DNA from 4 places in the Pantoea sp. SGAir0184 genome. Region 3 is predicted to be linked to each of the others. Evidence: predicted binding sites of a transcription regulator. Region 3 holds the regulator's gene; each other region holds the start of a gene.
The links. The regulator CRP, encoded in region 3, controls carbon source genes, mostly activating them, when cyclic AMP is high. The targets are predictions, from matches to a motif close to ATGTGANNNNNNTCACAT.
Positions count from the first base shown of each region.

Region 1 (3,107 bases), 960 kb from region 3:
AGCGGTCCATCTGCTCGATGAAATCCGTCGGGCCGTTCTGCGCCGCCACCATGCGTGCAAACACCTCAGCCGCTTTACCGTTATCCAGCACCTGCTGCAGTTTTTGCCGCGCTTCGGCTTCGTTCGCCGCCAGTTTGCCGGAGATCAGCATCTCAGCGCACAGCGCCAGCGTGACTTCCAGCAGCCGCGGATTGCGCGCCTCACCGGTGAGGAAATGCACTGCTTCGCGCACTTCCAGCGCATTACCGGCGCTCGACGCCAGCACCTGGTTCATGTCGGTGAGCAGCGCGGTGGTTTTGCATCCCGCGCCGTTGGCGACGCCGACAATCGCCTGCGCCAGCTGCTGCGAAGCCTCAAAGGTTGGCATAAACGCCCCGGATCCGACTTTGACATCCATCACCAGCGCGTCTAATCCCTCGGCTAATTTTTTGGCGAGGATCGAGGCGGTGATCAGCGGAATGGAATCCACGGTGGCGGTGATATCGCGCGTGGCGTAGAACCGCTTGTCCGCCGGCGCCAGCGAATTAGTCTGACCGATAATGGCAACGCCGACCTGTTTGATGATCTGGCGGAAGCGATCGTCGCTGGGGAAGATATCGAAGCCGGGAATGGCTTCCAGCTTATCCAGCGTGCCGCCAGTGTGACCGAGGCCGCGCCCGGAAATCATTGGCACGTAGCCGCCGCAGGCCGCCACCATCGGACCCAGCATCAGCGAAGTGACATCGCCCACGCCGCCGGTCGAGTGTTTATCAACAATCGGTCCGTTGAGATTCAGCGCCAGCCAGTTGAGTACCGTGCCGGAATCGCGCATCGCCATGGTCAGCGCCACGCGCTCTTCCAGGTTCATGTCGTGAAAATAAATCGTCATCGCCAGCGCGGCGATTTGCCCTTCAGACACGCTGTTATCACGCACGCCGTTGATGAAAAAGCGGATTTCCGCTTCGCTCAGCGGCTGACCGTCGCGTTTTTTACGAATAATTTCTTGTGGCAGGAACAAGGTTGCCTCCCCGGAAAAGCGATGTATCGCTGAATGACAGCCGCCAGTTGCGCAGCAATGCGCACCTGACGGCAGTGACGCCGTGGGCCGCCATTTTAGCGACCGCGTGGATCAATAACCGGCTTTGCTGGTCGCCGTAGCGTGACCCAGGGTATTCAGCAGGCTGGCTAACAGGCTGGAAGCGCCGAAGCGGAAATGACGCGCATCCGCCCAGCCGCTGCCGAGGATGTCGTCGGCCAGCTGCAGGTAGATAGCGGCATCTTCCGCCGTGCGCACGCCGCCAGCCGGTTTGAAGCCCACCTGCTGCTGCACGCCTTTGTCACGGATTACCTGCATCATGATCGCCGCCACCTCTGGCGTGGCGTTGACCGGCACTTTACCGGTAGAGGTTTTGATGAAATCCGCGCCGGCATCGATCGCGATTTCGGACGCTGCACGAATCAGCGCTTCCTCTTTTAGCTCGCCGGTTTCAATGATCACTTTCAGCAGCACGTTCGCCGCCGCACAGGCCTCTTTACAGGCTTTTACCAGCGCAAAGCCAACGTCACGATTACCGGCAATCAGCGCACGGTACGGGAATACCACGTCAACTTCATCCGCGCCGTAGGCGATTGCCGCACGGGTTTCCGCCAGCGCGATGTCGATGTCGTCGTTACCGTGCGGGAAGTTAGTGACGGTCGCGATACGAATTTCCGGCGTGCCCTGCTCGCGCAGCGTCTTACGTGCAATCGGGATAAAGCGCGGATAGATACAGATCGCCGCCGTGTTACCGGCCGGTGATTTCGCCTGATGGCACAGCGCGATCACTTTTTCATCGGTGTCGTCTTCGTTCAGGGTGGTCAGGTCCATCAGTTGCAGCGCGCACTGCGCGGCCGCGTTCAGATCGGTCATGGTGCTCTCCAAAGTCAGGCCGGTGAAATCTGCTCACCGGAGAATGTGATAATTATAACAACCCACGCCGCGTAGAATTGCGAGGCTTGTCACAAGGAAAAGGAAACCGCGCTCTGATATACATGCATTTAGCGATTTTAATCACATTAAATCGCTATTTTGCCGAACAGCGCGGCACGATACGATTGTGATTATTATCACAAATGTTGCTGCAAAAAGGTATCGGATATCGTTAAAGCGTAGTTAATTTGCGACAGAGCGGGAGTTGTCAGCACATCAGCAGAAGTGGCAGAGGCGTTGCAGCGACGCGATTCATCGCGCAATAAATTGTGCCGCTGGCAAAACTGCAACGGCGATTAACCGTGACGGCGCTATTAGATGAAGTGAAGGGGCGGCAGGCGCAGGATCAATACTCAATCCGGCAGCGCGAACAAACGCAGGCTGTTGTGCCACAGCGCATCGGCGATCTCATCGAGCGGTTCCTGGCGCAGCTGGCACAATACTTCAAACACATTACGCGCGCGCTCCGGGCGATTGGGCTGGCCCTGAAAACCGTGCAGCGGCATATCCGGCGCATCGGTTTCCAGCAGCAGCGCCTGCAATGGCAGGCTGGCGATGGTGTGGCGGGTTTTGCTGGCGCGCGCATAGGTAATGGTGCCGCCGACACCAATCGCGTAGCCAAGCGCGATGAAACGCTCCGCCTGCTGCTGGCTGCCGGCAAAGCCGTGCACCACGCCGCGTCGCGGCACGTCGTGACGGCGCAAATACTGCGCCAGCTGATCGTGCGTACGTCGCGAATGCAGGATCACCGGCAAATCATAGCGCTTTGCCAGCTTCAGCTGCGCCTCCAGCAGCCGGGTTTGCCGCGCAAAATCCGGCGCTTCCATATACAGATCCAGCCCGATTTCCCCGATCGCCACGCGTTTTGCATCCGGCGTTTGCAGGTACTGCTCAAGGCGATCGAGATCGTCATCCTGATGTTGCGCAATATTGATCGGGTGCAGCCCGAGCGCGCTATACAGCGCCGGATGCTGCTGCGCCAGCTGGCTCACCACGGCAAAACGGCTGGCATCCACGCACGGCACGATGATGCGTTCCACGCCCGCCTGCGCCGCCTGCGCGATACTGTGTTCGGCAGCGGTGACAAATGGCGGAAAATCAAAGTGGCAGTGGGTGTCGATAAATCTCATGCCAGCGATCCTGCATCGTAGTCGGCGTC
Region 1 is NZ_CP028050.1:3,596,051-3,599,157, forward strand. Features, by position in the region: gene deoA (thymidine phosphorylase) at 1-997, opposite strand, end outside; gene deoC (deoxyribose-phosphate aldolase) at 1,109-1,888, opposite strand; gene C1N60_RS17095 (TatD family hydrolase) at 2,302-3,078, opposite strand; gene C1N60_RS17100 (patatin-like phospholipase family protein) at 3,075-3,107, opposite strand, start outside.
Region 1: deoC (deoxyribose-phosphate aldolase) is a predicted target of CRP. The motif match lies at 2,074-2,091, and genes of this name have one in related genera.

Region 2 (3,107 bases), 590 kb from region 3:
CTCGCGCGCCACCTCAACGTTTTTAATCAGGGTTTCACAGTAGCGCGGCTGGCCGCCGTACAGGCTGAAGGAGATGATATTTTCTGCCGGATTGCTGCGGTTAATCGGCGCAGGTGCCGGTGCGGGAAAAGTCGCTTTCGCGCCCTGACTGAAACGCATGTCGGATTGGGTGAGCGATTCCAGGCCATAACGCGCCACTTCATCTGTCTTATCCAGCCAGCCACACACTTCCGTCAGGCCATCCAGCCAGGTTTCCGACGCCTGCGCGCGCTGCGCCGCCGGTGCCTGATAGATTTTCTGGTAAATCTTGTAGGATTTTTTATGTTCGCCGACGCGCATCAGCGTCAGCGCGTAGTCGCTGAGCACCTGCATCTGGTTAGGCATGACGCGCAGCACTTCTTCGCAGCACTGGCGCGCCAGAGGATAATCTGACGCGGCCATTGCCTGACGAAAGCGCGCGGCGGCACTCTCAACGCGGGCCTGCATTGCAGCAGGGCGGCTGGTAAAACCCGGACGTGGGACAGAGATCGTTTTGCGCATAGGAAATTTCTCAGAATCGGCTGAAATTGCGCGCATTCTAATCAGGCAATTGCTGAGCTCCCTATAAGCCTGGTCTCGAAATCATTCCCTGACTGGCGCGCTAAAGTAAGCGACGCGCGGCATCCACCACAATTTTCACCGCATCGCTTTCTGTCTGCTTCATGGTGGCCGCATCCGGGATCTCTTTTTGCGTGCGATTCACGATGACGCCAGCCACCATGCCGGCACGCAGTCCCTGACTGGCGCACATGGTTAACAGTGTAGCGGATTCCATTTCATAGTTAAGTACGCCCATTTGCTGCCACTCTTTCATCGAGCCCTGGAAGCGGCTCACTACGCGTCCGGAGAAGGTGTCGTAGCGCTCCTGGCCAGGATAGAAGGTGTCTGACGAGGCAGTGACACCAATATGCGTGGTCGCACCGCAGGCTTCTGCCGCGGCCACCAGCGCGGTGGTGCAGGCGAAATCAGCCACCGCCGGGAATTCCATCGGCGCAAAGTGCAGGCTGGCACCGTCCAGACGGACCGAGGCGGTGGTCACCAGCACATCACCCACGTTGATGTGTGGCTGAATCGCGCCGGTGGTACCCACACGCAGGAAGGTACGCACGCCCAGCTGCGCCAGCTCTTCAACGGCGATAGAGGTGGACGGACCGCCGATGCCGGTGGAACAGACAACCACCGGTTTGCCGTCGATCTCCGCCAGCCAGGTGGTGAATTCACGATGCGACGCGAGGTGCTGTGGATTCTCCATCAGCGCCGCGATTTTCTTCACGCGCTCCGGATCGCCAGGAACAATCGCCAGCGTGGCTCCTTTCAAATCGGCTTTGGTGATGCCAAGGTGGAAAACGTCAGACTGGGCCATATCAGACTCCTGGAAGATAAGGGGGAATAAGCGCGCCACTTTACGTCAGCGGCCCGGATAAATATGTGACTGAATTCACTATCAATAATGAAAGTTACATTGAACTAAAGATATTGTGTGACTCTAATCACATATTAGCGGTCTGCTGCGCTGAATTGCTACAAGCGGTGCTGTGTAACCGTAAAAGGCAGTGTTAATAGAGAAGCAGATCAGGTTAACCATCCCTCGTACCCTACGCCAGCCTTGCCGTAAGGCCAGGCTATAGTTACGTGATTGCGCACTTGCTAGCACGGAGAGAACCATGAAAACCGAAGACAATATGGCACAAAAATCCGCCACCGACGGCTTTGCGCCAGCGGTGCAGCCCACCGCAGCCAGCACCATCATTACCGCCAGCGATGCCATTCACGCGGGCGAGACGTCCGTGCCGAGCCAGGGTGAGAACCTGCCGGCTTATTATGCTCGTCCGCAACAGTTTAGCGGCACGCTGCCGGTCGTGCTGGTGGTGCAGGAAATTTTCGGCGTGCACGAGCACATCCGCGATCTGTGCCGCCGTCTGGCACTGGAAGGCTATCTCGCCGTGGCGCCGGAGCTCTATTTCCGCGAAGGCGATCCCAACGATTACAACGATATCCCCACCCTGTTCAAAGAGCTGGTGAGCAAAGTGCCGGATTCGCAGGTACTGTCGGATCTCGACCACGTGGCCAACTGGGCGGCGCGCCACGGCGGCGATATCCGTCGTCTGGCGATCACCGGTTTCTGCTGGGGCGGTCGCATCAGCTGGCTGTTTGCCGCCCATAATCCGCAGGTGCGCGCCGCCGCCGCCTGGTACGGTCGCCTGGAGGGCGAGAAAACGCTGAAGCAGCAGAAACATCCAATTGATATTGCAGTGGATTTGAATGCACCGGTGCTGGGCCTGTATGGCGGCCAGGATGAAAGCATTCCACTGGAAAGTATCGATAAGATGCGCCAGGCCCTGCACGCGGCTAATGCCAAAGCCGAGATTGTGGTGTATCCGGAAGCTGGCCACGCCTTTAACGCCGACTATCGTCCGAGCTACCACGCCGATTCCGCACAGGATGGCTGGCAGCGCATGCTGGCGTGGTTTAAGCAGTATGGCGTCGCGCCGAACGCGGAATAAAAAAAGGGGCGCCAGCGCGCCCCAACTCAACAATACAACGTATTATCCTGCTATTAAACGGTTTCGGCGCGCAGCTTCTGCGCCGCTTTTACCATGTTGGCCAGCGCCTGACGCGTTTCACTCCAGCCGCGCGTTTTAAGGCCGCAGTCCGGATTCACCCACAGGCGCTGCTGCGGAATACTCTGCGCCGCTTTGCGCAGCAGATCTTCCATCCACTCCACGCTCGGTACGTTGGGTGAGTGGATGTCATACACGCCCGGCCCGATTTCATTGGGATATTCGAACGCTTTAAACGCATCCAGCAGATCCATATCAGAACGTGAGGTTTCGATAGTGATCACGTCGGCGTCCAGCGCGGCGATCGAATCCATGATGTCGTTGAACTCGCAATAACACATGTGGGTGTGAATCTGCGTCTCGTCCTGCGCCACCGCGGCGTTGAGGCGGAACGCGTCCACCGCCCAGCGCAGGTAGGCTGCCCAGTCAGACTGATGCAGCGGCAAGCCTTCACGCAGCGCCGGTTCGTCAATCTGAATGATGCCGATACCGGCTTTTTCCAGGTCC
Region 2 is NZ_CP028050.1:3,970,387-3,973,493, forward strand. Features, by position in the region: gene C1N60_RS18770 (tetratricopeptide repeat protein) at 1-540, opposite strand, end outside; gene udp (uridine phosphorylase) at 641-1,402, opposite strand; gene C1N60_RS18780 (dienelactone hydrolase family protein) at 1,704-2,543, shown strand; gene metE (5-methyltetrahydropteroyltriglutamate--homocysteine S-methyltransferase) at 2,597-3,107, opposite strand, start outside.
Region 2: udp (uridine phosphorylase) is a predicted target of CRP. The motif match lies at 1,518-1,535, and genes of this name have one in related genera.

Region 3 (3,107 bases):
TGCAGCGGTTGATTGAAGGAAAACGTATTGAATAGCGCAGGCTAACGCGCCAGTTTCGCCGGGAGGAACTGAGATCGGGAGCGCAGGGCCGCGCTCCCGGCTGGATTACAGCTCCACCACTTCGTAGCTGTGCGTTATCTCGACGCCCTTGCCCAGCATGATCGCGACCGAGCAGTACTTCTCCGCGGACAGATCCACCGCGCGCGCCACCGCTTTATCGCTCAGCGCTTTGCCGCTGACAATAAAATGCAGATTGATATGCGTAAAAATGCGTGGCGCTTCTTCGCGGCGTTCCGAGGTCAGTTTGACTTCACAATCGGCGACATCGTTGCGCCCCTTTTGCAGAATCGACACCACGTCAATCGCGCTGCAGCCGCCCGCAGCCATCAACACCATCTCCATCGGGCTGGGCGCTTTATCACCGGAATTGCCGTCCATTAATACCTGATGACCGGATGAGGATTCTCCGAGAAAGGTCAGCCCTTCCACCCATTTCACTCGTGCCTGCATTATTCTTTCTCCTGAAGCGGCGGTTTTGCCGCCAGAGTACGCTTTCACCTGACAAACAGCAATGCAGACGCATCCCCCACCTGCTGAAGCGAGACAACAGGAGACAGGTTGCAAAAGCTATGCTACAAACAGTGCTGAAAATATTTTCGTCACGAAAGACGAAAGCGGGACGAATCAAAAGCATCGCTTACGAATCCACCCCCGAATAACTGTCCCTCACGGGAAACGCTGGACGATTTCACCGCCTGACAGGGAAAACTGCCCCCTGTATTTTGGGCACGATTACAACAGAGGATAATAGCGAATGGTTCTCGGCAAACCGCAAACAGACCCTACACTCGAATGGTTCCTGTCCCATTGCCATATTCACAAATATCCATCCAAAAGCACCCTCATCCATCAGGGTGAGAAAGCGGAAACGCTGTACTACATCGTGAAAGGTTCCGTCGCGGTACTGATTAAAGATGAAGAAGGCAAAGAGATGATACTCTCCTACCTCAATCAGGGGGATTTCATCGGTGAGCTCGGCCTGTTTGAAGAGGGCCAGGAGCGTAGCGCCTGGGTACGTGCGAAAACCGCCTGCGAAGTGGCTGAAATTTCCTACAAAAAATTCCGTCAGCTGATTCAGGTCAATCCGGATATTTTAATGCGCCTGTCGGCGCAGATGGCGCGTCGCCTGCAGGTAACATCTGAAAAAGTCGGCAACCTTGCCTTCCTCGATGTGACCGGCCGTATCGCGCAAACGCTGCTCAACCTGGCGAAACAGCCTGATGCCATGACCCACCCGGACGGTATGCAGATCAAAATCACCCGTCAGGAGATTGGTCAGATCGTGGGCTGCTCACGCGAAACCGTGGGTCGTATCCTGAAAATGCTGGAAGATCAGAACCTGATCTCTGCACACGGCAAAACCATCGTCGTTTACGGCACCCGCTGATTTCTTCTCACCTACGGCGTGATGGCAACATCGCGCCGTTTCTGTTTACGATGAGCTGATGTGGCGTCGAATCATCTATCATCCGGAAGTTAACTATGCGCTGCGGCAAACGCTGGTGCTGTGCCTGCCTGTGGCGCTCGGCTGGCTGTTTGGCGATCTGCAAAAAGGGCTGCTGTTCTCCCTGGTGCCGGCCTGCTGCAACATCGCCGGTCTGGATACGCCACACAAGCGGTTCTTCAAACGGCTGATTGTCGGCGGCGCACTGTTCGCCAGCGGCAGTTTTCTGATTCAGTACCTCACGGCTTACGCTGTGCCGCTGCCGCTGATTCTGCTGGTGTTGCCGCTGTTGGTGGGCGTGACCGGTGAAATCAGCCCGCTGCATGGTCGTTTGCTGCCCGGCACGCTGATCGCCGCCATCTTTACCTTAAGCCTCGTCGGCCGTATGCCGATGTGGGTCCCGCCGCTGCTGTATATCGGCGGGACGCTGTGGTACGGGCTGTTTAACTGGTTCTGGTTCTGGCTGTGGAAAGAGCAGCCGATGCGCGAGACCCTCAGCCTGCTGTACCGCGAGCTGGCCGATTACTGCGACGCCAAATACACCCTGCTGACGCAGCTGACCGATCCGGAAAAAGCGCTGCCGCCGCTACTGGCGCGCCAGCAGAAAGCGGTCGATCTGATCACCACCTGCTACCAGCAGATGCATATGCTGTCCGCCAGCCGTGATAACAGCCATAAACGCCTGACGCGCGCTTTCCAGGTCGCGCTCGATCTGCAGGAACATATCTCGGTCAGCCTGCACCAGCCGGAAGAGGTGCAAAAGCTGGTGGAGCAGAGCCACGCCGAGGCGGTGATCCGCTGGAACGCGAAAATCATTTCGGCACGGCTGCGCGTGCTGGCCGATGCCATTCTCTATCACCAGCTGCCGGAACGCTTCCACATGGAGAAGCCGCTCGGCGCGCTGGAGAAAATTGCCCGGCAGCACCCGGATAATCCGGTCGGTAATTTCTGCCTCTACCATTTCAGCCGCATCGCCCGCGTGCTGCGCACGCAGAAGCCACTGTACACCCGCGACCTGATGGCCGATCGCCAGCGCCGCCTGCCGCTGCTGCCGGCGCTGCGCAGCTACCTGTCGCTGAAATCTGCCGCGCTGCGGACGGCGGCGCGCTTCGCGGTGATGCTAATGTTCGGCAGCGCGCTGGCGCTGTTCTTCAATATTCCCAAGCCTTACTGGATTCTGATGACCATCATGTTTGTCAGCCAGAACGGCTACAGCGCCACGCGCGTGCGCATTCAGCACCGGGCGCTCGGCACCTTCGCCGGCTTGCTGATCGCCGCGGCGTCGCTGCGCTTTGCTGTTCCGGAGTCGATTGCCCTGCTGACCATGCTGGTCATCACGCTCGCCAGCTATCTGATCACGCGTAAATATTATGGCTGGTCGATGATTGGCTTTACGGTGACGGCGGTGTATTCGCTGCAGCTGCTGTCACTGAATGGCGCGCAGTTCCTGCTGCCACGCATGATGGATACGCTGATGGGCTGCCTGATTGCCTTCGCCGGTATGATCTGGCTATGGCCGCAGTGGCAGAGCGGGCTGCTGCGCAATAATGCGCACGATGCGCTGGAGGCTTATCAGGAGGCGCTGCGCCTGCTGCTCGGTCCG
Region 3 is NZ_CP028050.1:315,231-318,337, reverse strand. Features, by position in the region: gene C1N60_RS01405 (phosphoribulokinase) at 1-35, shown strand, start outside; gene C1N60_RS01400 (OsmC family protein) at 106-510, opposite strand; gene crp (cAMP-activated global transcriptional regulator CRP) at 815-1,447, shown strand; gene C1N60_RS01390 (YccS/YhfK family putative transporter) at 1,506-3,107, shown strand, end outside.

Region 4 (3,107 bases), 1.7 Mb from region 3:
GGCGTTGCAGGACTGGCATCCGGCCAATCACGGCAGCTTTGCCTCGGTCTCTGGCGAGCCGGTGTATACCCTCGGTGAACTGAATGGTCTGGCGCAGATCTGGTGGCCGGATCACGGCGTGCAGCACTCACAGGGCGCGGATTTCCATCCGGATCTCGATCGCAGTCTGATTGATGCGGTGTTCCATAAAGGCGGCGATGTGGATGTGGATAGCTACAGCGCCTTTTTCGATAACGGGCACCGCCGCAAAACCGAGCTCGACAGCTGGCTGCGCGAGCGCGGCATTACTCACCTGGTGATGCTGGGCCTGGCGACCGATTACTGCGTCAAGTACAGCGTGCTGGATGCGCTGGAACTGGGATATCACGTTGAGGTGGTGCAGGAAGGCTGCCGGGGCGTCAATCTCAATCCGGACGACAGCGAGATCGCGATCGCGCAGATGCAGGCGCAGGGTGCGGTCATTATCTGAAAATCAGGGCTGGAGCTCTCCAGCCCTGCAGCCGGTTAATGCAGGTTGATGCGCGTCACGTCGGACTCGATTCCCCACTCTTCCTTCAGCTGTTTTTTCGACTTCATCACCATCTCGCCGCCTTTACCGATGGTCATGTGCTGCGGTTCGTCGTTGTGCCGCGCCTGCCACAGCATCACCAGCTGCAGACAGTTATCTTTCTGATCCTGCGTCAGCGCCACGCCGTCTGGCCACTTGCCGGTTTCCACCGCGGTGGCGAGGCGCTCGTAGACTTCCGGCGTCATCGCCGCCAGCATTGCTTCCAGTTCCTGCTTCATGCTCAGCCCTCGTGCTGATTGCCCTGCTCGTCGGTAAAGTTCAGCGACGCTGAGTTGACACAATAGCGCTCACCGGTTGGCTGCGGGCCATCCGGGAAGACGTGGCCCAGATGGGCGTCGCAGTTACCGCAGCGGATTTCGACGCGGTGCATACCGTGCGAGTCATCTTCCAGATAGCGGATAGCTTCATCGTTATACGGCTGGTAAAAGCTCGGCCAGCCGCAGCCGGAGTCATACTTGGTTTCGGAGAGAAACAGCGGTGCGTTGCAGACCAGGCAGTGATAGATACCCTCCTGCTTGTTGTGCAACAGCGCGCCGGTGAAAGGCGGTTCGGTTCCACGATGCTGAGTGACGTAGCGCTGCATTTCCGACAGCTGGGCAATTTTTGCCTCGGGTGCGGTGTCTTTAGCCATTTTGAGTTCCGGAGTGTCATTCTGTAAAAATCGTCTAGTATTCTAACAAACGAACAACATCTTCCGGGTCTTTTTTCGTGCGGATGCTTTTGCCCCGACCAGCACTGCGCAATTTTGTGATGACGATCACTCTTTGCAACAGTCATCCCTTTTTAGTCTGCATTCGGCGTAAGATAGGTGCGCAATAAGGGCGCTGCGCAAGCGTTTGCGCACCCAATTATTCCTGGCGCTGGAATTGACCTGTCGCAACAATTGACACGATTCCGCTTGACGCCTGGTAAGGTTTTTGTAATTTTACAGCCAACCTTTTATTCACTAACAAATAGCTGGTGGAATATATGACTATCAAAGTAGGTATCAACGGTTTTGGCCGTATCGGTCGCATCGTTTTCCGTGCTGCTCAGCAGCGTTCTGACATCGAAATCGTCGCGATCAACGACCTGCTCGACGCCGATTACATGGCTTACATGCTGAAGTATGACTCTACACACGGTCGTTTCGACGGCACCGTAGAAGTGAAAGATGGCGCGCTGATCGTTAACGGTAAAAAAATCCGTGTTACCGCTGAGAAAGACCCGGCTAACCTGAAATGGGACGAAGTGGGCGTTGACGTTGTTGCTGAAGCAACCGGTATCTTCCTGACCGACGAAACCGCACGTAAACACATCACTGCCGGCGCGAAGAAAGTGGTTCTGACTGGCCCGTCTAAAGATGACACCCCAATGTTCGTTCGTGGTGCCAACTTCGACAAATATGCCGGCCAGGACATCGTGTCTAACGCTTCCTGCACCACCAACTGCCTGGCACCGCTGGCTAAAGTGATCAACGACAAGTTCGGTATCGTTGAAGGTCTGATGACCACTGTTCACGCCACCACCGCCACCCAGAAAACCGTTGATGGCCCGTCTCACAAAGACTGGCGCGGCGGCCGCGGTGCAGCACAGAACATTATCCCATCTTCAACTGGCGCAGCGAAAGCAGTAGGTAAAGTTCTGCCAGAGCTGAACGGTAAACTGACCGGTATGGCGTTCCGCGTACCGACGCCAAACGTGTCTGTGGTTGACCTGACCGTCCGTCTGGAAAAACCAGCGTCTTACAAAGACATCTGTGCAGCCATCAAAGCCGCTGCTGAAGGTGACATGAAAGACGTGCTGGGCTACATCGAAGACGACGTGGTTTCTACCGACTTCAACGGCGAAACCCTGACTTCCGTGTTCGACGCGAAAGCCGGTATCGCTCTGAACGACAACTTTGTGAAACTGGTTTCCTGGTACGATAACGAAACCGGTTACTCCAACAAGGTTCTGGATCTGATTGCACTGGTTGCTGCTAAGTAAGCTAACCGGCTAAACAGACAAGGGGTGACTTCGGTCGCCCCTTTTTTTTCGATTGGATGAGAGAAGGTCTGACAATGCACAATTCGCTCTTTAACTTGCCCGTGGTGACGCAGATCACCCCTTACCTGTCGCAGCGTCAGATGGGTGAATTATCGATTCTGGTGATCAGCCATCCGAAAGTGCGCGCCGCCATTGCCCTGCAGGGTGCGCACCTGCTGGCATGGCAACCGGCCGGTCAGCAGCCCGCCATCTGGCTCAGCGACAAGACGCCATTCGTCAGCGGAAAAGCCATTCGCGGCGGCGTGCCGGTCTGCTGGCCGTGGTTTGGTCCGGCAGGTGAACCTGCGCATGGCTTTGCCCGCAATCAGCCGTGGACGCTGACGGCGCATGATGAGAACGAAGATGCGGTCATGCTGACGTTCACGCTGGAAAGTAATGCACAAACGAAAAAACTGTGGCCGCACGACTTCACACTGCTGGCGCGCTTCCGCATTGCTGAACACTGTGAGATTGAGCTGGAAGCCTGGGGCGATTATGAAGCCACTGCCGCGCTGCACAGCTATTTTCAGGT
Region 4 is NZ_CP028050.1:2,025,531-2,028,637, reverse strand. Features, by position in the region: gene pncA (bifunctional nicotinamidase/pyrazinamidase) at 1-469, shown strand, start outside; gene C1N60_RS09510 (YeaC family protein) at 505-786, opposite strand; gene msrB (peptide-methionine (R)-S-oxide reductase MsrB) at 789-1,199, opposite strand; gene gapA (glyceraldehyde-3-phosphate dehydrogenase) at 1,538-2,536, shown strand; gene C1N60_RS09495 (D-hexose-6-phosphate mutarotase) at 2,611-3,107, shown strand, end outside.
Region 4: msrB (peptide-methionine (R)-S-oxide reductase MsrB) is a predicted target of CRP. The motif match lies at 1,314-1,331, and genes of this name have one in related genera.